DNA from 2 places in the Paenibacillus sp. S33 genome. Region 1 is predicted to be linked to the other one. Evidence: riboswitches for the same ligand, from Rfam matches in the RefSeq annotation. Region 1 holds a riboswitch; the other holds the start of a gene.
The links. Region 1 has a riboswitch for FMN ahead of ACWGXJ_RS06685 (DMT family transporter). Riboswitches for the same ligand answer to the same signal wherever they lie in the genome.
Positions count from the first base shown of each region.

Region 2: it holds a riboswitch for FMN, as region 1 does, so the genes downstream of both, ribE (riboflavin synthase) here and ACWGXJ_RS06685 (DMT family transporter) in region 1, are expected to answer to the same signal.

Region 1 is NZ_JBSIEZ010000001.1:1,430,316-1,442,756, reverse strand. Features, by position in the region: gene ACWGXJ_RS06705 (response regulator transcription factor) at 1-397, shown strand, start outside; gene ACWGXJ_RS06700 (sensor histidine kinase) at 399-1,343, shown strand; gene ACWGXJ_RS06695 (ABC transporter ATP-binding protein) at 1,471-2,394, shown strand; gene ACWGXJ_RS06690 (ABC transporter permease) at 2,387-3,082, shown strand; FMN riboswitch at 3,205-3,349, shown strand; gene ACWGXJ_RS06685 (DMT family transporter) at 3,522-4,469, shown strand; gene ACWGXJ_RS06680 (methyl-accepting chemotaxis protein) at 4,711-6,741, shown strand; gene ACWGXJ_RS06675 (carboxylesterase/lipase family protein) at 6,887-8,368, opposite strand; gene ACWGXJ_RS06670 (GbsR/MarR family transcriptional regulator) at 8,522-9,085, opposite strand; gene ACWGXJ_RS06665 (quaternary amine ABC transporter ATP-binding protein) at 9,602-10,825, shown strand; gene ACWGXJ_RS06660 (glycine betaine ABC transporter substrate-binding protein) at 10,800-12,441, shown strand, end outside.
Region 2 is NZ_JBSIEZ010000001.1:3,249,725-3,262,165, forward strand. Features, by position in the region: gene scpB (SMC-Scp complex subunit ScpB) at 11-622, opposite strand; gene ACWGXJ_RS14975 (segregation and condensation protein A) at 591-1,385, opposite strand; gene ribH (6,7-dimethyl-8-ribityllumazine synthase) at 1,559-2,023, opposite strand; gene ribB (3,4-dihydroxy-2-butanone-4-phosphate synthase) at 2,102-2,785, opposite strand; gene ribE (riboflavin synthase) at 2,846-3,511, opposite strand; FMN riboswitch at 3,842-4,015, opposite strand; gene ACWGXJ_RS14995 (IDEAL domain-containing protein) at 4,084-4,551, opposite strand; gene ACWGXJ_RS15000 (thiamine pyrophosphate-dependent enzyme) at 4,771-7,059, opposite strand; gene ACWGXJ_RS15005 (2-oxoacid:acceptor oxidoreductase family protein) at 7,059-8,072, opposite strand; gene ACWGXJ_RS15010 (peptidylprolyl isomerase) at 8,324-8,758, opposite strand; gene lysA (diaminopimelate decarboxylase) at 8,921-10,288, opposite strand; gene ACWGXJ_RS15020 (spore germination protein) at 10,399-12,084, opposite strand; gene ACWGXJ_RS15025 (stage V sporulation protein AB) at 12,110-12,441, opposite strand, start outside.

The DNA.
Region 1 (12,441 bases):
TTCAATGCTCGAAATGACGGCTCGTATTCAGTCCGCGATCCGCAGATCTACTACATATGCCCGTCAGCAACAACAGGAGGAACAGCCGCAAGCACAAGTTTTGACCTACGGCAGTCTGCGCATTGATTTTGATCATTTTACAGTCATACGCAATGAAAATGAAATTCAGCTAACAGCCAAAGAGTCCGATATTTTGAAGCTATTTGTAGCCAATCCGAACCGGGTATTTACAAAAGCCCAATTATACGGATTTATTTGGAAGGACGATTATATGGGCGACGAGAACGTGATTAACGTCCATATTCGCCGCCTGCGTGAGAAAATCGAAGAAGATCCCTCTCATCCTGTCCACATTAAAACGCTATGGGGCATTGGCTACAAATGGGAGAATGGCTGATATGAACATCGAAAACATTTCTGAATGGATTGTCGGCCTCATCATGTCAGTCGTTATAGTATGGCTTTGGCGGGAGCGTATGGCCTATAAGCGCAAAATAAAGGATATCCGAACCCTACTAGAGCGGATTGTGACGGTGAATCATGCGGAAAAGCTGCTATATGTCACAGGTGACGTTGAACTGCAACGACTCATGACGGAAATTAACCGACTGCTGGACTTGAATCTCAGAGTGTCTGCAGATTACAACCGTAGCCAAATCGCCATGCGCAAAATGATTTCGAACATTTCCCACGATCTCAAGACCCCGCTTACGGTTGTGCTTGGATATGCCGAGATGCTGGATGGCGATCCGACTATTTTGCCAGAAGAACGTATAAAGCTGCTATCCAAAATTCATCAAAAGACAAGCGAAGCGATTGAGCTGATCGGCAGCTTTTTTAGCTTGGCGAAGCTGGAGGCTAATGATACGGATATTCCACTGACTCGACTGGAAGTGGGAGAACTGTGCAGACGCAGCATTTTGGAATTTTATGACCTGCTGACCGCACAGGGATTTACTGTGCATATTGAGATCCCGGAGCACCCCATTCATGCCTTGGGGAACGAAGGAGCGATTGGGCGGGTGCTGAACAATCTGATCTCGAATGCCATTCGTTATGGGGCAGATGGACGGACGCTGGGTCTGGCTCTATTGGAACAGCAGGATACAGTGCGTATAGAGGTATGGGATCGTGGCAAAGGCATACAGGAAGCTGAGCAAGATAAAGTTTTTGAACGTATGTACACACTGGAGGACTCCCGTAATAAGGCGGTACAAGGCAGCGGATTGGGCCTTACGATTGCCAAACGCCTGGTTGAAACGATGAACGGAGAAATTCAATTGACTAGTAGACCTTATGAGCGGACAGTCTTCTCTTTTACATTGAAGAAAATCAACTATTAATCGAACTCAGCATTTTGCATAATTCGATTTGTGCTCAACTTAATAAATTTGTAAGAATCACGAAAGAAAAATGAACATTTCGCCCTTTATCCTTGAATTATCAGCAGTATACGAAGGGAGAACACCTATGACTTACGTAATACGTACACATCAGTTGACCAAGGCCCTGAAAGGCAATGAAATTGTAGCGGGAGTCAGTATGAATGTGCGCAAGGGAGAAACCTATGGCTTTCTCGGCCCTAACGGGGCAGGCAAGACAACGATGATGAAAATGATTACAAATTTAATCAAGCCGACTTCGGGTGAAATTGAATTATTCGGTGAGAAATTAACGCCAAAATCGTATCATCTGCTCGGACGGATGGGTTCGATTATTGAATACCCGATTTTTTATGACAGGCTGACGGCACAGCAAAATCTCGAACTTCATTGTGAATACATGGGCTACTATAATAAGCAGGCGGTTCGGGATGCCCTGGAATTAGTGAATTTGCGAAATGCGGATGACAAGCCAGTAAAGGATTTTTCGCTGGGAATGAAGCAACGTCTTGGGATTGCCCGCGCTATTGCAACTAAGCCAGAGCTACTCATTTTGGATGAACCCATTAATGGTCTGGACCCCGTGGGTATCAAGGAAATCCGCCAATTATTCCACATGCTATGCAAGGAATATGGGATGACTCTGCTCGTGTCCAGTCATATTTTAGCGGAAATAGAGCAGATTGCGGATACGGTAGGCGTGATTAATCACGGACGACTGATTGAGGAAGTATCGATGGAGCAGGTGCGGGAAACCAATACGGAATATATCGAATTTACGACCAACGATTGTAAAAAAGCGACCTACGTCCTCTCCCATCATCTGAATCTGAATAATATAAGGGTACTCAATGAACAGAGTATACGTATTTACGATTCAAATGTACCGCAGAAACAAATTACGAAAACGCTCATTTTAAATGATATAGAGGTGGATTCCATTCATCAGAAAAGCAGCACGCTGGAAGACTACTTTTTGCGCCTGTTAAACGGAGGTGATCTCCATGCTTAAATTGATGCAGTTGGAGGTGAAAAAATTTCATCTCGCGGGTTATATCCGATCAGCACTGATTGCCAATGCATGCATTCTTGGGCTGCTCTGTATTATCGCGCTGGACAGTCAAAGTGAAGGAATACCCGAATTCACACAGTACACTCAACTCTTGGATCTAATAGACAATTTTGTGAGAGCAACATTTATTGTATTTTCCTCTGTTTTGCTATGCCGCTTTATCGTCGGAGAATTTAAATCCAAATCGATTACGATCTTGTTTATGTATCCGATTCACCGTCAAAAGCTGATGATCGCCAAGCTCTTGGTTGTGCTGCTGTTTACATTCTTGTCTATTATTATTTCGGAAATAATCATTACGGCTGCTATTCATCTGCTCAACCAGTTTGTCTTGATTGTACCGGATAACCTTACTCTTTCCATACTGGGCCAACAATCAGCACGGACGCTGATCAATGCCGTTGCTACCAGCTTTATGGGATTGGTTCCGCTGTATATGGGGATGCGAAGATACTCTGTACCCACCACCATTGTGACCTCAATCCTGATTGTAGCATTGCTTTTCTCCAATAATAACGGCGCTACACTTAGCTCCATAGCCCCCGTGCAAATTGGCTTCTCTCTACTAGGAATGCTTGTGGCTTATGCGGCGATTCGACGTATTGAGTATAAGGATATTACCTCGTAATATGTAATTTCGTAGAGCGCTTTCAAAAAAAAGATGAAAATCCTTGTTAGATATACACACATTTTTCACTGGACTTCATTCTAAAACAGGTATATCCTATAGGAGAAATTAAAAAACGGAATAAGGATCTTCGGGGTAGGGTGAGATTCCCAACCGGCGGTATGGCTCATGGAGCTAAGCCCGCGACTCTGTATCTGGCAACAGGATACGGACTGATTTGGTGAGATGCCAAAGCCGACGGTAAAGTCCGGATGGAAGAAGATCGAAATATCAACATGCCGCGAAGTGGATGAATACTGCGTTATTAGTTTTGCAGCAACTTCATTTAACTTGCATAAAGCGGCAAGTTTATTTGATCAACCCCCGTCTTGCATGGCCTTTCGCCATGGACGGGGGTTTTTGTGCCACCGGTCCTGTATTCGCAAGGAGCTAATTGAGTATGAGTCAATCTTCTACTGTACTAACATCCAAAGGTTTTGATCGTAGCTCCCACATGAAAAGCGGTTTTTGGCTGGTCGCAATTGGAGCAGCCTTGTGGGGCGCAGACCCGCTGTTTCGTATTATTTTGCTAAAGTCATTTACTTCAACACAAATTGTACTTATGGAGCATGTGCTGCTCTTCCTCGCTCTGACACCGATGCTGTGGAAGCATCGTGAGGAACTCAAAGCGGTACGGCTTCGTCAAGTTTTCGCTATTTTATTCGTCTCGTGGGGCGGCTCGGCTCTGGCCAGCGTGATTTTCACTATGGCACTCAGCAATGGTGATTTGAATGCTGTACTCTTACTCCAGAAGCTTCAACCCTTGGTCGCTATTGTTCTAGCCCGTATTATTTTGAAGGAAATGTTGCCGCGTCATTTTGGATTATTAATTGTCGTCGCTCTGTTCGGGACGTATCTTCTGACCTTCGGTTGGTCGCTCCCCTTCGGACATGTTCGTGATTTTGTTCAGGTTGGTAGTCTGCTTGCACTCGGCGCAGCAGTGCTGTGGGGCGGTTCGACAGTCATGGGAAGTTACTTGCTTCGTTCAATGAAATATGAAACAGTAACCTCCCTCCGCTTCATGGTGGCGCTCCCTCTGCTGATTGTCCTCACCTCTGTAGAGCATGCGCCATGGAATATGCCTGCCGGTACATGGGCGGGCGCAGCTGTGATTATCAATCTGCTATTGCAGGCATTGCTTCCGGGTCTTCTCAGCTTGCTGCTGTATTACAAAGGCTTAAGTACGACCAAAGCGTCTTATGCTACGATGGCAGAACTGAGCTTTCCCATGGTTGGTGTCGTGATTAACTGGATCGCATTTCAGCAAATTGTCACTGTAGCGCAATTGACTGGTTTTATGCTCATCTGGATTACGCTCTTTATGATTTCACGTCAGCAAAAAAATTAACTGTTCAACGTCCCTTTCATGACTCACCCAAGCCAAATCGTGAAGATGCTTTTGCATCTCCGATTTGGCTTTTTTATGTATTCGTATTCATATAAAATATAGTTCTTTAGACCCATCTTTCAGAAAAAGTGTCTAAAACATGTAATTATTCTTCGTTTCTCAAAGATTACATCTATAAAATTAGTCGGTTTCTGTCGAATAAAACAATGTAGTGATCATCAGACACAGAGGAGCAAGGGCTATGACTAAAACAAAACAAACAGTTCCGTGGTGGAACAGGTTTCTCAAGCAGTTTTATTTAATGAGGACAAGATTAATAATATCTTTTTTAGCTGTGTTATTAATTCCGAGCGTACTTATCGGTTACTTTTCTTATCAGGGCGCTACGACGCAACTCAGTCAGCAAATGGGCGGTGCCGTGTACACGAATCTGTATCTGATCCGAAGCAATGTCAATCAGTATGTATCGCCCATTATGAAAGACGTTGACGTGCTATCCACTGAAATCCAATCTGATTCCATTGATTCCAACGAAGAGGCCCTTCAGAAAAAGTTGGATGTCATCGTCAAAGCTCATCCCGAGTTAGATGCTGCGCTCCTCGGCAATGCGGAAGGACAGTACATTCGTACGCCGAAAAAAAAGGAGGCTGATTATGATCCAAGGGAGAGAAAATGGTACAAAAACGCGATGCAGGAAAAGGGTAAAGTAGCCGTTAGTGTTCCAGCTGTCAGCGTCACGACAGGGAATTTAGTGGTTAATGTATCAAAAACGCTGGAGGACGGTCAAGGAGCTGTTGCCCTGGCTTTGAACCTGGACAAAATGAGTGAAAGTCTGCAGTCTGTTAAGATAGGTGAACGCGGAGGACTCATTATTGTTGATTCTGATCATAAAATTGTGGCTGGAGCTGGAACAGCCTTTAAAAATACAGGCAAAAAACCAACAGACATCATGGAGGGACTTCCCGAAGTGGCGAAAACCGCCGAAAATGATACTCCTTCCATATCACAAATTCAATTCATGAATCGGGACGTGCTGGCTTTTACAATCCAGGACCCTCTCACCGGCTGGAACATTATCGCACTGTCGGATCTGGAGGATTACAGTGATGCAGCCCAACCGATTCTGAAGCAAAGCCTGATTGTAATTGTTATTTCCATACTGGCCGCTACGATCATCATTGTGCTTATGGTTCGCTCGTTCCTGATTCCACTCAAGAAGCTGCAAGCAGGAACACGGATCGTCCGTGATGGAAATCTGACCGAACGTGTTAACCTATCCAGCAAGGATGAGTTCGGCGAACTGGCACAGAATTTTGACCAGATGACTCATTCCTTGCATACGATGGTTTCCGAGGTCAATCAAACGTCCTCCCGACTTGCTTCCTCTTCTCTGATGATCAAGGAAAGCACAGAGCAAACGACGGAGTCCGTACAACACGTAGCGGAAACGGTTATGGAATCCGCAGAAAATGCAGCCACCAGCGCCGAGGCATCCGAGCAAACCGCTAATGCCGTTGAAGAAATGGCCAAGGGTGTCAGCACCATTGCCGAATCAGCAAGCTCCATCGTGGATTCAGCAGGACAAACCGAGCATGATGTAGCTCAAGGCAGTCAAATGATCAGCCATGTGCGGACACAAATGGACCGTATTCTGGAAGCTGTAAGCCAAACGGCTAGCCTGATGGATGAGCTATCCCAGCTCTCAGACGATGCGAAGCAGATGAATACAGCTATTGCCGCCATTGCCAAGCAAACCAATTTGTTGTCTCTGAACGCGTCTATTGAAGCTTCCAGAGCTGGCGAAGCCGGGCGTGGATTTGCCGTAGTCGCTATAGAGGTACGCAAGCTGTCTGAGCAATCCAAGGAAAGCGCAGATTCCATCAGTCAGATCATTACTCAGATGCTCGATTTGATTCAACGCTCCACCGCTACCATGAACGGTAATGTTCGTAACCAGGTAGGTGAAGGATTACGTATTAGCCAAGATGCAGAAGGTGCATTTACGAATATTGAACGCTCTACATCTCATATTGTGGAACAAATACAAAGTGTGTCGGCTGCAGCTGAACAAATCTCAGCCAGTACAGAGGAAGTTTCGGCTACTGTAACCCATTTGGCAAGTCTGTCTCGCAATTCGGCGGACAGTTCGCAGACAACATCTGCTGCCGCTCAGGAGCAAATGGCGGCCATGGAGGAAATCGCATCTTCGTCTCAGGAGTTGTCCAACATGGCCCAGGATTTGCAACAGCTGGTTAAGCGATTTAAGATTTAAGTTACACATCGTATCGTTGCAATTTCATGCAAGTAAGAATGAGCGGCAGTACATCTAATGACTAACAAAAGCCTTCGTCCGTATACAAATTACGGGCGAAGGCTTTTTCCATGTAAGTACTTGGGGTGATTTCTCTCTTGCTTACTTATAGGGTCATCTGACCGGTTAACTGACGGCGTCTATCTCCTTCGGGGTCATGCTCCATTTTAATATCCTGATGGAAAATAGCTGTAGTCCGCTCTTCCCTGTCGTACATCGGCCAAGCCTCCTCGGACAGCACAGGCTTCCCATCACGTGCAAAAGCAACCCATGCCTGCTGCATAGCTTGAGCGAGCTTCTGCATCGACGGTTGAATCTCTAATCCAAGCTTACCTAGCAGCTCCAGATTATCGAAAACAAACGCAATTTCGGCACCGTGAACCGCTTGTCCAAAGGTAGGATGTCCCGGCAATGTCCAATCAAAACGATACATCCATACAGGCGCATGCGCCGACTGCGCAACAGCAAGAGCCAATGCAGGACGCCAAAAAAATAGATCAGTCAACATTTGTGCCTGTCCCTCAATCGTAACAGGAAATGGTTCTATCAGGTCGCCGATGTCTGACATGCCCGTCATCATTTCCAATGCCTGACTCGCTGTTGACTTGTTCATTAGATGGGATTCTTTTCGGATGAAATAGGCCCCCTCATGCAAGTTCGTTCCAATCAAAACGGATACCTGCTTTGCTGAACCTTGCGCGATTGCAGACAGCGGTTCATCTGGCAAGGTCACACCGTCCACGACGGGTTGATAGATCATCGCCAGCCCTGGTCCGATGACTTCATGCGTCTTCGCCATAGCTAGCATCAGCGCATCTGTCGGCAGCGTAAACAACCGTTCTGGATGCTGAGTGTCCACACCCAGCTGCTGCAGATACACAGCCGTCACTTGTTCGGCCTGTGAGGTTGGCAATACCTGCGACGCACCGCTCTGCAAAATCGCACGCTGGAACAGTCCCTCAGCGGCTGGCATCGCCAATAAAGCGGCAATACTCATCGCGCCTGCCGATTCACCGAACACCGTTACTTCGTCCGGGTTACCGCCAAAGGCAGAGATGTGATCCCTAACCCATTCCAGCGCAGCGATCTGATCCAGCAGTCCCGCATTAGAGGTCAGGCCATCTCCCTTTGGAGTCAGATGCAAAAATCCTAACGGCCCCAATCGATAATTGATCGTAACAACCACAACATCGCCATTCTTCGCCATGCGTTCCCCGTCATATAAAGGTATAATCCCGGACCCCGTGACAAAGGCACCGCCATGAATCCACACCATCACCGGACGTCCCTTCTCAGGAGCCTTCGAAGCAGGTGTCCAAATGTTCAGGTATAAGCAATCCTCTGACTGCTCAGGCGGTTCCACCAGATTTCCAGTCATACTTTCAGCGGATGGCATAGGTTGCGGACAGATTGGCCCAAAACTCGTCGCAGCCCGTACACCCTCCCAAGACTCCAAAGGCTGGGGCGCGTGAAAACGTAGTTTTCCAACAGGAGGCTGTGCATATGGGATACCTTTCCATACATGATATCCATTCCCCGTTTCCCCACGTAATTGACCTAAACGAGTATGTACTGTAATACTCTCCATCATGAAGCCTCCTTTATTTCGTATCTTCAACACAACGGTATAATATCAATCTTTACATATCTCTATTATACCCTTTGCACACGGCCAAACCAAAAAATACCGGAAGCACTTTTGCGCTCCGGCATTTTTATAAACAAGATAGAGAAATAGCGATTAATCCCGAACTTCTTCTTTGGGAATCAGCTTATAAATTTCTTCGCTTTCCATAGAGTCAATTAGTCGGTCTAGCCACTTGTAATAAGCGACAGCCTGCTTCATTTTCATACGATCTTGCTGAAGAATCGCCTTAAATTCCTCGTACTCTTCACCCTGATTCATCAATCTGTCCAGCTCATCAATGGCTTTGCGCAACACCAGTAAATTTGTTTCTACCGCTTTTCTCCATTTAATAGCGAAGAAGTCAGTGAAGGTTTGATGCCAGTCATATTCGACTTCATACAAGTCTTTGCGTGAGCCCTTGCTCCAAACCTTATTTACCATTTTCAGATCCAGTAATGTTCGAACTCCTGTACTCATGCTCGTTTTGCTCATTTCCATTTCACGGCCCATCTCGTCCAGCGTCATCGGTTTATCCGCAAAGAAAAGCAAACCGTACAAATGCCCCGCAGACAAAGTGATCCCATACAGGTCCATGTTTTTACCTATAGCTTCTATAACACGTTTGCGAATTTTTTGCAGCGAAGCCTGCTGCTCATCACCTAACTGGTACAAGCTCATGCTTGCAACCTCCTAATTTTAGAGCATTTTGCACAACCTAGTATGAACGATTTACCCGTAAAAGATTAGCTTTGACGCAATGTATGAAATCTTTCAATTAATAAATGAAATGTTTCAAAAACAAAGCTTCTGTCTATATTACAACAGCATGGATCGTTCAAAATCATAATTCGCAAAATTGCTAATGATAGTAAACTTTTAAAATTATGGATATACATAAATCTTTTTCTTATGGTTATATTTCATTGTCTATTTTAAAAAAAGCACTATCGGTTGTAAAGTTCCGAATGTTTGAGCATTCTAAAGAACGAAGGAGCATATCAGAGGAAACTTTGTACAGTTTTTTCTGTACGTACTTTATGAACAGTTTTTTTGTTTGAAATGTAAGCAATGCTTCTGTTACAATTAATTTTGTCATTAACCGTTCAGGATGTTCAGAATTATGATTTTTATACTCAATCCTTAATGCAACAAGGGGTTAATACCAAGCAAAGTATAGAAAGAAGAGGTGTATGTATGACGATTTTGGAAGTCAAAAATGTCAGCAAACTCTTTGGTCCTCACGCAGAGCAAGGTGTTCCGCTCCTGGAGCAAGGCTGGGGCAAGGAAAAGTTGGCCAAAGAAAAACAGATTACTGTTGGTGTCAATAAGGCCAACATGGAAATTAAGCAAGGTGAAATTTTCGTAATTATGGGGCTATCGGGCAGTGGCAAGTCCACTTTGGTGCGAATGCTAAATCGCTTGATTGAGCCTACCTCCGGTGAAATTCTGGTCCACGGCAAAGATCTCCGTAAGATGAACAAAGAACAACTTCGCGAAGTTCGTCGTAAAACCATCAGCATGGTTTTTCAAAAATTCGCCCTGTTCCCACATCGGACTGTATTAGAAAATGTAGAATATGGTCTTGAAATTCAAAAGGTAGAAAAAGCACAGCGTCAGGAAAAGGCGCAACAAGCGCTGGAACTGGTTGGTCTTAAAAACTGGGGCGATAAAATGCCCGATGAATTGAGTGGCGGTATGCAGCAGCGTGTCGGCCTGGCACGGGCGCTGGCTAATGACCCTGAAGTGCTCCTGATGGATGAAGCGTTCAGTGCATTGGACCCTCTCATTCGCCGTGACATGCAGGATGAGCTGTTGGAGCTTCAAGATAAAATGAAGAAAACAATTGTGTTTATCACCCATGATCTGGATGAAGCGTTGCGGATTGGTGACCGGATTGCCTTGATGCGAGACGGTGCGGTCGTACAAATCGGTACACCGGAAGAAATTATGATCCAACCGGCTAACTCTTATGTAGCCCGCTTCGTCGAGGATGTGGATCTGTCCAAGGTATTGACGGCTGCTCATGTCATGCTTCGTCCAGAAACCATCACCATGGATCGTGGTCCGCGTGTGGCTCTGGAATTGATGCGGGAGCGTGGGATTTCCAATTTGTTCGTCATTGACCGTACTAAAAAGCTACTGGGTGTTATTAACGCCGAGGATGCTGTTCATGCACTGCGCAATAATTTGAAAATTGAAGATATTTTGATTACTGACGGACCGCAGGTTGCTGCCGAGACTGTCATTAATGATTTGTTTGAAATTACAAGCTCGTCCAAGGTGCCGCTGGCTGTGGTCGATGACAAGCAAAAGCTGCTGGGCGTTATCGTCCGTGGAGCATTGCTTGGCGCACTTGGTGGAGATGTTACCACTACAAAGGAGGTGAATGCCCATGATACCGAAACTGCCAATCGCTGAGTGGATTCAATCCATTGTCGACTGGATGGGTATTCATCTGGCTGGATTGTTTAATGTTATTTCTTCTATTATAGAAGCTGTAGTAGGCTTTTTCTCAGGCCTGTTCATGCTTCCGCATCCTCTGGTGTTCATCGTGATCATCGGGATTATCGCTTTTATGATCGGGCGGGTTCAGCTTACGCTGTTTACTGTCATCGGCTTCCTGCTGATTGATAATCTCGGCTATTGGAGTGAAACAATGAATACGCTCGGACTGGTCATCACGTCTGCACTCGTATCCATTGTTATCGGGATTCCCATCGGGATCTGGTGTGCATACAGTAAATCCGCATCCCGCATTATCACGCCTTTACTTGATTTTATGCAGACGATGCCTGCGTTCGTGTACTTGCTCCCAGCGGTTACCTTTTTCAGTCTGGGTGTTGTACCTGGTGTTATCGCATCTGTTATCTTTGCTATCCCCCCAACCATTCGCATGACTAACTTGGGGATTATGCAAGTATCAGGTGAGCTCATCGAAGCCTCAGATGCTTTCGGTTCAACCTCTGCGCAAAAGCTGTTCAAAGTTCAGCTTCCACTGGCATTGCCTACCTTAATGGCTGGTATTAACCAGACGATTATGCTGTCACTATCCATGGTTGTTATTGCTTCCATGATCGGTGCAGAAGGCATCGGTGCTGTTGTATACCGTGCTGTGACACAGCTGCAAATCGGTAAAGGTTTTGAAGCCGGCTTAGCTGTTGTCGTTCTGGCTATTGTGCTTGACCGTTTTACGCAAAACCTGTTTAAACCTACGCAAAAAGGCAAAAGCCGCGTATCCAGCAAGCAAAAAGTATGGATTACTTCTGCAGTTACAGCTGTCATTTTGATCGCTGGTGCTTCCCAATATTTTGTTGATACAGATCATTCCGCATCTGGCAAAGGTAACGCTGCTGCCAACCCGGTTGGCGAAGAAGTCGGTTACAAAATTATCGGTATTGATGCCGGGGCAGGCATTATGAAATCGACTGCCAAAGCAATTCAAGACTACAATTTGTCTGATTGGAAGCTGGTTGAAGGTTCCGGTGCAGCTATGACGGCCACACTGGACAAAGCCATTAAAGCGAAAAAACCGATCATTATTACGGGTTGGACTCCTCACTGGATGTTCAACAAGTATGATCTCAAATATTTGGAAGACCCTAAGAAGTCTTATGGTGAAGCCGAGGGGATTCATACGATTGCCCGTAAAGGCTTGCAACAGGATGCTCCTATCGCTTATGAGTTTCTAAAACGTTTCAAATGGACACCGGAAGATATGGGTGAAATGATGGTTGCCATTCAAGCCGGAACCAGTCCTGAACGAGCTGCCCAGGATTGGGCGGAGAAACATGCCGATAAGGTTCAGGAATGGACTAAAGGACTGCAACCTGTCAATGGCGACACGTTCAAGCTGAGTTATGTCGCTTGGGATTCCGAAATTGCCAGTACGAATTTGCTAAGTTATATTTTGGAGAACAAACTAGGTTACAAAGTAACCGCACTTCAAGTGGAAGCAGGTCCTATGTGGACGGGTGTCGCTAGTGGTGATGTAGATGCTTCACCGGCTGCATGGCTGCCGTTAACACATGCGGATT
Region 2 (12,441 bases), 1.8 Mb from region 1:
CGGATGAACTTTATTGGGATTCAAGATCCAGATCGTTGGCTGCAGGCTGGCTGCTCTCCAGACGCTCGAACAATAATTGAGTCTCTTCCTCCAAATTGTCCGAATCTTCGAACAACTCCGGTTGTGGTAGTTCTGCCAAAGAGCCCAGACCGAAATAATCCAAAAATGATTTCGTCGTTCCGTACAATATTGGCCGTCCGATGGCTTCAGCTCGACCTTTCTCTTCAATGAGCTCCTTGTTGACCAGTGTATGTATGGCCCGCTCGGATTTGACCCCCCGAATCTCTTCGATTTCAACTCTTGTAATGGGCTGGCGGTAGGCCACAATGGCCAGCGTCTCCAAAGCAGCTTGAGACAGTGAGGCACGTGCCGGAGAGTATGCGAGCTTTTCAAAGTAAGGTGCATGTTCGGATAAAGTTGCAAGCTGATAATGACCGGCAATACGGACAAGTTGCAGGCCTCTTCCCCCCTGCTCCATGTCCTGCTTCATATCTTCCAGGCACTGTTCAACCAGCTCTTGCTGCTGCTCTACAATGTCGGCGATCTGCTTGGTGGACAACCCTTCCTCTCCTGCGAGAAACAGCAGTCCCTCAATAATTGATTTCAGCTTCAGATAATCCATTAACCCGTAAATCCCCTCTCCACTCCATTACAATATCATCGAAAAGCTTCTCCTGATAACAGAAAATTTGCTTCATTTTCATCAGTTCAAGGATAGCCAAAAAGGTCACAACCACTTCATGCCGATACATATCCTCATGCATCAGCTTAGAGAACAGCAGCCGTCCTCCATTCCCCACCATCTCTAAAGCTCCGATAACTTGCCGGATACGGTCCTTGACTGAAATTTCGTCCCGATGAACACGAGTTACCGTCGTACGTCGTTCTGCTTTGCGCAAAGCACGCTGAAAGGCCGCGACCAAATCGCTTGCATGCAGCCCATGTACCGGATTTACGGGTTCAGTAGGCAGGAATGCGCTTAGATCTTCTGGCTCCTTGCCATAAATTAGACTCCGCTCCCACTCACGTTCACTTAGATGGCGAGCAATCCCTTTATATTTACGATACTCCACCAGCTTGCGGACCAGTTCCTCACGTGGATCATAATCCTCTTCCTCATAAAAATCCAAATCGTCATATTCCATCACAGGTGGCTTGGGAAGCAACAATTTACTCTTAATAGATAAGAGCGTCGCCGCCATCACCAGAAACTCGCTCGTAATGTCCAGTTCCAGCTCCTGCATACTGTGCAAAAAAGCCATATACTGATCAGTAATATCGCTAATCGGGATATCCTGAATGTCGATCTCGGCTTTATCAATCAGATGCAACAGTAGATCCAGCGGACCCTCGAATGTTTCCAGCTTGTAATTTACGACTGTCAATGTGCTTCCCCCTGCCTTACTCCAATCATCATTCAACAATACCTTTCCCTATAGCACTTATGCTCTACGTTATCAATCCCTCTTTCTGTAGTATATACGTCATCGCCTTGCTTAACAATCCAATCCCTTTTTCACCTTGCAGTTTATAGCGTTCTATTCAGCTATTCCTATAATTAAAATTGCTTGCCGAGATTGGCCATTTCAATCGCAGCCAATGCAGAATCCCAACCTTTATTACCAGCCTTCGTACCTGCTCGTTCAATAGCCTGTTCAATGTTTTCTGTAGTCACTACACCAAAAATAACGGGCACTCCCGTTTTCAGGCTGCTCGCTGCCACACCCTTGGCCACTTCATTGCAGACGATATCATAATGTGAAGTAGAACCACGGATGACCGTACCCAGCGTAATTACGGCATCATATTTGCCACTTGCAGCCATTTTTTGTGCAATCAGTGAAATTTCAAATGCACCCGGAACCCAAGCTACATCAATTTCATCTTCCTGTGCACCATGTCGTTGAAGTGCGTCAATTGCGCCGCTTAACAGCTTGCTCGTAATAAACTCATTAAATCTGCCTACCACAATACCATATTTTAAACCGTTCGATACGAGATTACCTTCTAGAAAACGTGCCATGTTTAATCAACCTCTCTTAGTTTAATTATTTAGGGACTTCGGACAATACTTCAGATTACTTGGAACCAAGATGTATTTTTACAATGACAAACGACGACGGTAGTCCACCAAATGCTGAATACTGATCAGCTTCAATTGATGTCGCTTGGCGACCACTGCCAGATCAGGCAGGCGGGCCATTGAGCCATCTTCCTTTATAATTTCGCAAATGACCCCAGCAGGCTTGAAGCCACTGAGTCGGGCCAGATCAACAGCCGCTTCAGTGTGACCAGCACGCTGCAAGACACCACCATCGCGAGCAATCAGCGGGAACATGTGACCAGGCTTGCGGAAATCACTGCCTGTAACTGCTTCGTCTGCCAAGGCGCGTACAGTCAAGGAGCGCTCGGCCGCTGAAATACCCGTTGTTGTCTCCATATGATCTACCGATACCGTAAAGGCAGTACCGTGGAAATCTGTATTTTGCTCTACCATAGGATGCAATTCCAAGGCCTCGGCTCTTTGTCGTGTAATTGGCACACAGACCAACCCGCGACCTTCTGTAATCATGAAATTAATGACCTCAGGCGACGCTTTTTCAGCCAAAGCGATAAAATCGCCTTCATTTTCGCGCTGTTCATCATCCACTACAATAACAACTTTACCGTTTTTTAAGTCCTCCAACGCTTCTTCGATGGAATCCAAACGAATCTCTTCGTCATGTTCCAACTCGCCATGCTCTATGACGTTTGCCATTGCACTTGTTTGGCTACCTCTATCCATAACACTTTCCTCCTTATGTCTTGTGCCACGAATGCTCCTAAACAGGCTTACCCTTCAATATCAGGCAAAGCCGTGTTTCGCCAAATAGTCCAAACTGAGAGGAGCTTCTTCTACTCTCTCCGCCTCCGCTGCACCTCTGTAATTTAAAAGCTGTTCTACATATTTGCCCAAAATATCGCATTCGATATTGACGGTATCTCCCTCACGTTTGGCTTGTAAGGCCGTTTCGGATAAGGTGTGGGGAATAATGGATACGGCAAAGGTATCTCTCGTACGCTGTGCGACTGTGAGGCTGATACCATCAATTGTGATTGACCCTTTGAGAAGAATATATTTAAATAATGTTTGATTTTTAGGCTCAATTTCGAACACAACTGCATTCTGATCTGATGTTACCCCGCGAATCGTTCCCGTCCCGTCCACATGTCCTTGCACGATATGTCCTCCGAACCTTCCGCTCGCCGCCATCGCTCGCTCCAGGTTGACTCGGCTGCCTGATCTCAACTCTTTCAGATTACTGCTGCGAAAGGTTTCCGGCATCACATCAACCTTAAAGTCTTTCGTACCGATCTGTATCGCCGTCAGGCAAACGCCATTCACTGAGACACTGTCTCCTATTTTCAAATCGCCCAACACCACGGAACCCGAAATCCCCAGCACCATCGCTTCACCGCTTTTGGAAATAGTTTGAATGCGACCCACTTCCTCGACCAATCCGGTAAACATGCCTTCACTCCTTTCCACTACATTTCAGTTTATCCCTAATTCATCAGCTATAAGCGCAAAAAACCCCCAGTTCGGATTCAATCCGTCATGGGGGTGATGAGAGTCACATTTGTAGTATACAAGCGCAGTTCATATGCATCTTAAGACGACATGAAATCATAGGTTTGCCAATAGAAAGCATGACTGAGGATACAACCAAATACGCTCTGAACACCATCAAAAAGAAAGCTTAAGCAAGCTATCGCCCGATGCTGTCCTACAACGAAATAAGCCGTACGCACAATTGAGTATGCTAAAAATCGGCACATGTCACGTCATGCACATGCGCTTCGTATCCTTCTCCCATCCAGACTATACTGTCGGTCCCGGATTTGCACCAGGTCCACCTTCTGCCGATCATTCAGCATCCGGGTCACGGACTAAGCCATGCTGTTTCTCACAAAAACGATCCACAAACATGTCATCACCGCCGGTGGGGAATTTCGCCCCGCCCCGAAGGATCTTGCTCTTATTTAATTGAATTAACATTAAACTTGTTACGTATATTAGCACCGACTTCTAAAAAAAGCAAGTTATCTAATAGAAGCTCCTGCTTTGGTTTTGACATATTGGCTGGAGAGTTCTTCAAACCAGGTTTTATCATTCATATGAAGCGCCAAGTCAATCAGATCGGCCAGTTCCTCGACTCCCAACTCTGTTGCATGATCAAAGGTAATTACGGCTGAAGCAACCGGTCCCCGTCCTTCCTCAGAACATGCTTCATAATCCAGTCGCACATCAACATGTCCGTCAATAAACTCGCATTTCAGAAAATAAATAATTTCGCACATTAAAATGGGGCGTACCTGTGTTTCTAACACGCAATCCATCACCTTGGCAGAATAATGCTGGTTCGTCAGCGTGAATTTGTGTTCTGTCGCTGCCAACGAAGCCCGTCCAAAATCATCCGTAAACTTTAGCTCCACTGGCTTGATGTTCATAACCTTAGGGATCTGCTTCTTTATAATTTCGATTATTTCAACTGTATTCAGCTTAATCATTACCTGCACCTCATTGCATCTTAAAATTCAGAAGAAAACTTTTTAACGTGCCTCTTATAGGCCTCCACTCCTATATCGGAAATCATTACCTGTTTTTTTATGCTTCAACCCATAAACGACAAAAAAGATTCTTTGCGCAATAAACGCAAAGAATCTTGATTGAACCACTACAGTAACAGCGGCTAACAATGTTAATCGATGATTATGCAAAAAACGTAATTATAGCTCTGAAATTTCATGTTTCTTTTTCAGGATAGTCCAGCGACGCTCAATCTCCTGCTCAAAGGTAGCCAGCGTAGCCTCCTCCTTGAGAAGATGCTTCGTTTTACCCATTAATTTCAACCATTCAGCAGCTGGAATCCGTTTTCCCTTGTCTTCCGGATTGTACGTAATCGTCGTACTGCCTTGCTCTATTTCGTACAAAGGAAAGAAACAAGACTCGACTGCAGCGCCCACAATGCTGGTGCCCAGTCTGTCTTCGGATTTCCAATTCAGCGGGCAGGCGCACAGGATCTTACCATAGGCCGTACCCACGTTGTTCGCATACCATTGAGCCTTGGCTGCTTTGCGCAGCATATCCTGCGGATGACTTTCAGCTGCTGTAAAAGCATACGGAATGTTACAAGCAGCCATGATTTGCACGGTATCCTTGTGATGTCCTTGCTTTCCTTTTTGCATTTTCCCTACACCCGACGTACTGGTCATGTGACCAACCGGAGTGGAGTATGATTGCTGTGAACCTGTATTCATGTACCCTTCGTTATCATATTCCAGCATGATCAGCCTATGATTGCGCAGAGCCGCACCAATGGCAGAACCCATACCTATATCCATCCCACCGTCACCACTGATCATGATAAAGGTCGGGTCGTCCGACATTTCAATTTCATTACGGCGCTTCATTTCCATATAAGCTTCCAGCGCTCCTGAAAGTGTAGCGGCCCCGTTTTGAAAAAGATTGTGGATCATCGGTTGTTTGTGTGATGTATATGGATACCCTGTCGTCGTCACATATACGCAGCCTGTCTGGAACAACACGACAATATCCCCTTCAATACCTTTGAAAAACAGTTCCAGCGCAGACAATGCCCCACATCCTGGGCAAGCCCCGTGACCTGGTGTAAGACGGCGTGGTTTGGTTGTCAACGACCGCAGGGGTGGTACCTTGACTTTGAGCTTCCCGGTCGCCTCGTCCGGCGTAACCTGAATCAGGCCCGTACGGTATGCATTGCCACGTGGCGGCTGCATAACTTGCGGCATCACCTTGTCCGGTGAACCCGGATTAATACCGTAATAATCAAAGGGCTTCTCCGCTCGTCCGGCCTCTGCCGCCTCAATCGCAAGCTGGAAGAACGCCTCTGCATCTTCCGCATAAAAATCCTTGCCGCCCAAGCCAAAGATACGGCTCAACACGAGTGTCCGATTCAGTGGATCCTCCTGCAAGGCCGCCTTAATTTCATGCGTTAAATTCCCGCCGTCTGCCCCATACGAGTCTGCACGTTCACCTACCAGCAGCGCCTTGACATCACGTAATGCTTCCCGCAGTTGTGCGGCTGGGAACGGTCGGATGATATTCGGACGTATCACACCAGCTTTAATCCCGCGCGCACGGAGTTGATCCGCCACATCCTTAGCCGATTCAGCCGCCGAATTCAACAGGAATACCGCGACCTCAGCATCCTCCATTTGATACAGATCTAAAATCGGGTATTCCCGACCGGATAAAGCGGCATATTCTGCTGCTACCTGCTCATATACTCCTTCTGACAGCTTCAGTGCTTCGGACAGCTGAACATGATTATTCGTCAGGTCATCACCATTCATATGCGCACCTACGGTAACAGGATGATCAAAATCAGTAATATTCGGATAATTTAAGTTCGGGTTAGGACCTACAAAACCGCGCACGGTCTCAGCATCTGCAAAATATTGCACTTTACGTTTTTGATGGGACGTATAAAAACCGTCATATGCAACCATTACAGGTAGCCGAACATCGCTATGCTCTGCGATTTTTAGTGCCATGATGTTCATATCATACACAGCCTGTGGTGTACTTGCCGTCAAAATGACCCAGCCTGTATTCAAACCATAGTACAGATCCGAATGATCCCCGCGAATATCCAAGGGACCACTGACAGCTCGTGTCACCAGATTCATAACCATTGGAAAACGGGTACCTGACTGAACAGGTAACTGCTCCAGCATGTACAGGAAACCTTGCGAACTAGTGGCGTTCACAACCCTCGCTCCCGCTGCGGCAGCTCCATAACAAATCCCTGCCGATCCGTGTTCTCCGTCTGCTGCAACCAGCTTAATATTATGCTGACCTCTCGTTCTCATCTGATCCAAATACTGCGCTACCTCAGTAGATGGAGTAATCGGGAAATATCCCATCATATGATAATTAATCTGCGCAGCCGCCGTAGCTGCCATTTCATTACCGGATTCGAACGTTGTCACTTGCGCGGCGCCTGTCTGTTTGAGTTCTTCCTCCAGTTTTGCCATTACGCACGCCCTCCTTCATATACCGGAAATTGGTGGGCAACTCGATTCCGTTCCGCCCATCCCCATTGCTCCCGACGCGAGCTTAATGCCCCCGATGGGCAAATATCTACACATTTCAGACATCCTTTGCAATACTGGTAATCAATCCCTTGCAAAAATGGCATCATTCTTCCGCGTTTGTCAGCTTGCTCTTCCCATACAAAACAGTAATCCGGGCAAATCGAATCACACTTGGCACAATGGGTACATTTATCAGCTTCATATTCAGGCACATACCCCTGACGTGAACCACTAACATCTCTCGTCATGCTGTTTCCCTGAGTTGCAATAACGCCCCCCAGTAGTTGCGTTTCGTATCCCATCAATGGCTGCGGACGTTCAAAAACCCGATCCTCTGCGTCATCAGTAACTGGATATACGTGCAGTTCCATTTCCTCATAACCACGGTTAAATGTACGGAGATTAGGTTCCACTAACAGTGGATTTTTCTTTTCAAAGGTACTGCGTATAACCGATCTCATCGCTTCCGGGTCCAGGAAATCACAGACACGGAACAAGGCACCGAGCATGGACGTATTTAGTTTGGTCCGCTCTTCCAGTGCGATGCCCATCGCATCCACCACCGCTAGTGTACCGGATACCAGTCCCAAATCAGCCCGTATTTCTTCTGCTGGACGCGTGGAATTAACCACTACAATCCCATCCGCTGGCAGTCCGCTGATTACATTTACCGTTTTGTATAACGTTTCATGGAAAATGCCTACCACATGCGGTTGCTCAATCGGACTGTGATCCCGAATATCGACCTCCGGCTCACAGAAGCGGACGAAGCTTTTAACCGGAGTTCCCTTTTTTTCCGAACCGTAGGACGAAAAATTTGAAGCATTCAGCCCCAGACCAAGCACCCCGGTTTCGGCCAACATTTTGCCAGCCAGATTAGCGCCGAGTCCACCAATGGATTCCAGCCGGATTTCAAAAAATCCGAGTCGATTTGTGCGCGTTAAAATAGACAATGTGATAAGCCCCCTTCTTTTCCAATCCTTACTGAGTTTGAATACTCATATAAAATAAATGGAAAATGCATTCTTATCGAAAGGCTATCACAACACTTACTTTTCGAATGTGATCTAACGCACTGTAATGCCTACGTGATTGCGAAAATCAATAAACCGTCAAACAAAAGACAACAAAAGCCGCCCTGTCCAAAGACAGAACGGCTTAGGTGCAACGCTATTTGAAAAAGATCATGTAATTAACGGTAAAATTACACGTCAAATACTTTAACCTCTTTCATTTTGTCGCCTTGTTTTACAGCATCAATGAATTCCATACCTTTGGTTACTTTACCAAATACAGTATGTACTCCATCTAAATGTGGTTGTGGAGCGTAGCAGATAAAGAATTGGCTGCCACCTGTGTTGCGACCTGCATGAGCCATGGACAGAACGCCTTTGGCATGCTTTGTTGTATTCGTAGCTGTTTCACAGTCAATCGTGTAACCAGGACCGCCTGTACCGTTACCGATTGGACAACCACCTTGAGCAACAAAGCCCGGAATGACACGGTGGAAGCTCAAACCGTTGTAGTAACCGCTGTTTGCCAGCTTTTCAAAGTTAGCAACGGTGTTTGGAGCTTCTTCTGGGAAAAAGTCAATTTCAACGATACCGCCGTTTTCAAGATCTATTCTACCTTTTTTCATTGTTTGTATCTCCTTTTCAACCTGTTTTGAGAACTAAATAACATCAAGTTCCAGTTTACTATGAATTGCCGCGCTTAGCAAAGTCTTGTCCAAAAAAAAGAGCCATTGTCCCCGGTGTATTATTACCGACTCAATGGCCTGCATGATCTTACAATTCTAAAATCAGGACGAAACGGTAATCTTGGCGTTGGGCTGAACCACTGGACTAGCTTGATCACGAATCAAGCGCTGTGGCACAACATCGTTGCGTACGATATCTTCGTAGGTTTCCCGACGCACTACCAACTCGGCCTCACCGTTGTTGACAAATACAACTGCTGGTCGACGTATTCGGTTATAATTACTCGCCATGGAGTAATTGTAGGCTCCGGTTGAGGCAACAGCGAGCAAATCGCCGCTATTTATACGAGGCAGCTCTACATCCCAAATCAGCATATCGCCGCTTTCACAGCATTTGCCCGCAATGGACACCGTCTCTTCGTTCGTATCCTGCGCTCGGTTAGCCAGCATCGCTTCATACTTGGCCTGATACAGTGCAGGGCGTGGATTATCTGTCATCCCGCCATCTACCGAGATATATTTACGTACCTGCGGAATATCCTTGATGCTTCCTACCGTATATAAGGTCGTACCTGAATCGCCTACAATACTGCGTCCCGGCTCAATCCAAATTTCTGGAAGTTCATCGTAAAGTCCTGAAAAATAAGTTTTCACCGCTTCGCCGATAGCCTGTACATAGGTTGATACTTTCAGTGGTGTGTCCTCTTCTGTGTAGCGAATGCCAAATCCCCCACCCAGATTAATCACTTTGAAAGAAAACTGAAGCTGTTCCTTAATTTCTCTGGAAAAAGCTGCAACCCGTTCAGCAGCCATTTGGAAGCCATTCACTTCGAATATTTGCGAACCGATATGAGAATGTACCCCCAGCAGGTTAAGATGGTCTAGCTTGATAGCCTGTTCCACTGCTTGGCGTGCTGTACCGTTTCCAATGTCAAAGCCAAATTTCGAATCTTCTTGACCTGTGGCCATATATTCATGCGTATGCGCCTCAACCCCTGGTGTAACCCGCAGTAAGATATTCACCTGCTGTTCTTTCTCGGAGGCAAGGGCCTGCAACAAATGCAACTCCATTTCGCTATCGACGACGAAGCAGCCAATTTGCGCATCTAACGCCATTTCAATTTCTTCCGGTGTTTTGTTATTGCCGTGGAAATGGATTCGCTCTGCCGGGAACCCTGCTTGTAGCGCAGTAAACAATTCTCCACTGGAAACTACGTCAAGTGACATCCCTTCTTCAGCAGCTAAAGCGCACATCGCCATAACACAAAACGCTTTGCTTGCATAAGCGACTTGAAACTTCAATCCGGTTTCACGAAAAGCTTCTATATACTCCCGGCAGCGCCGGCGGACTAACTGTTCGTCAACAATATATAGCGGTGTGCCAAAACGCTCTTTCAAAAGTGTTGTATCACAACCGCCGATTTCCAAATGTCCATTGCTGTTAATTTTACTGCTTCCATGCAAATACATGTTCTGGCGCCTCTCTTTCTGGAACAAGCTAGTCATATTCCATCGAATGTTTACACCAGTATAGCAAAAAAAACATCAAGAACAATGGATTTTTATGCAGATCATTTATATTAATGCTCTTGTCCATTGCCTGAGTTCGAATCTGTGTCGGCATCCGTATGGGGCATACGCGTATTGTCCCTCGTTTTGTTAGATGACGGGCGGTTAGGTGCATCTAGTACAGGCATGCGGAACAAGATGGAAGCTAACGCTTTGGCATTAAAAGGAATGAACGGCCACAAATACGAAGAATTATATGACCGATGCAGCGTCAGCATCAAAATGATCAGTGTCGTACCCACGACAAAGCCCGGTACGTGAAAAATTGCAACAGCAACCAGCAGGAATAGTCGAATCAGTCTATTCGCCAGCCCTAGCTCGTAGCTCGGTGTTGCGAACATTCCTATGGCAGCGACAGCCATATACAGCACGACCTCATTCACGAAAAGTCCCGTCTGAACCGCTATGTCACCGACTAGAATGGCTGCGATCAAGCCCATAGCGGAAGCCAGTGGTGTCGGAGTATGCACAGCCGCCATTCGCATAAGATCGACCCCTAGTTCCACGATGATAAACTGTGCAATCAGCGGAAGATGTGCTTCCTTTTGAGGACCGATAAAATCGAGAAACGCCGGTTTTAATTCGGGATTGATAACCATTAGCAGCCACATGGGAAGCAGAAACATCGAGGCAAATATGCCTAAAAAACGTACCCAGCGCAAATAACTTCCCATAAAAGCAGTTTGCCGATTCTCTTCTGCATGCTGACACAAGTCAAAAAAAGTGGTAGGCAAGATCATCACGCTGGGTGAGGTATCGACGAAAATAACGAGCCTTCCTTCCATAATATGCGAAGCCACGACATCTGGTCGCTCCGAATATCGTACTAATGGATATGGATTCCAACCTTTATTGATAATCGTCTCCTCTAATTGCTTATCGGCCAGAGGAATACCATCCAAATTAACATTTTTAATTTTGTCTCGTACAGTATCCACCATCACCTTATCCACAATATCGTCAATGTAGCCCAAACATACGTCTGTTCGGGTTCGACGTCCGACCTGCATTGCCTCAAATTTAAGTCCTGGATCCCGCAAACGTCGGCGCACCAAACCTACATTTGTAAGCATTGTTTCAGTAAACCCGTCGCGGGCACCGCGCACAACCCGCTCCAAAGAAGGTTCCTCCGGACTACGCACCGGATAATTACGAGTATCCAGAATAAGGGAAAATCGTTCGCCTTCCATGAAAAAGGCACTCATCCCTGTCAGCACCTTGTTAATGACGACAGACATCTTATCTGTCTTCTCCACCTGAATATGTGGAATAAAATTTTCGAAATACGCTTGTAGTCCATCCGAAGAGAGATTATCCGGCGTCAGATAGGTGAGACGCTTTAGCACTTCAAGCATGATCTGATCTTTCGCAAAGGTATTTAGGAACAGATATCCGGTATGACGCCCACCCAGTGTCATTTCCCTGAATACCACATCAAAGGTCTCCCCCAAACCTAATACTGTTTCAAGTGTATTCTTATTATCCTTCATCCTCGGCGATATATCATCTTCGTTCTGCCAGTAGCGAACGGACTCCTCTACGTTATCAGACCGCTCACTCTCTTTTTTGTGTTTAAAACGTGCGGATTCCTGCGCCTGCTTTTCCTTCCATGGACTCAACTCTTCTCCGTCAGTATGATATTCCTTTCCGATTCCCCCGTCTTCTTGATGTTGCTCTTGATCCGCTCTGTGATCCATATTCCTTGCCCCCTCGCTTTCGTTGTTAACGGTTGTATACAAACCAGTCAAATAAGGAACCCGTCACCTTGCCAAGCACCATTGCCATTAATAGGCCAAACATATACACGGTCATGTGGAGTCGCTTGGCGAGTATAGGCAGGAGATTCAACACCTCCGTTAAAGCCGCGGCGAGCAAACCAATAAACACTCCGCAAAACAACCCAGGTATCCATGTAAATATGCCCGGTAGTGGCAAGCAAATGTTCCAAAAATCGACCACAGTCCCCAGCACTGAACCTATAATCATTGCCTTTTCGTATGCACGTGATTTTTTATACGTACGGGTGAGTTGTGCTAATCGCGGCATGATATCCA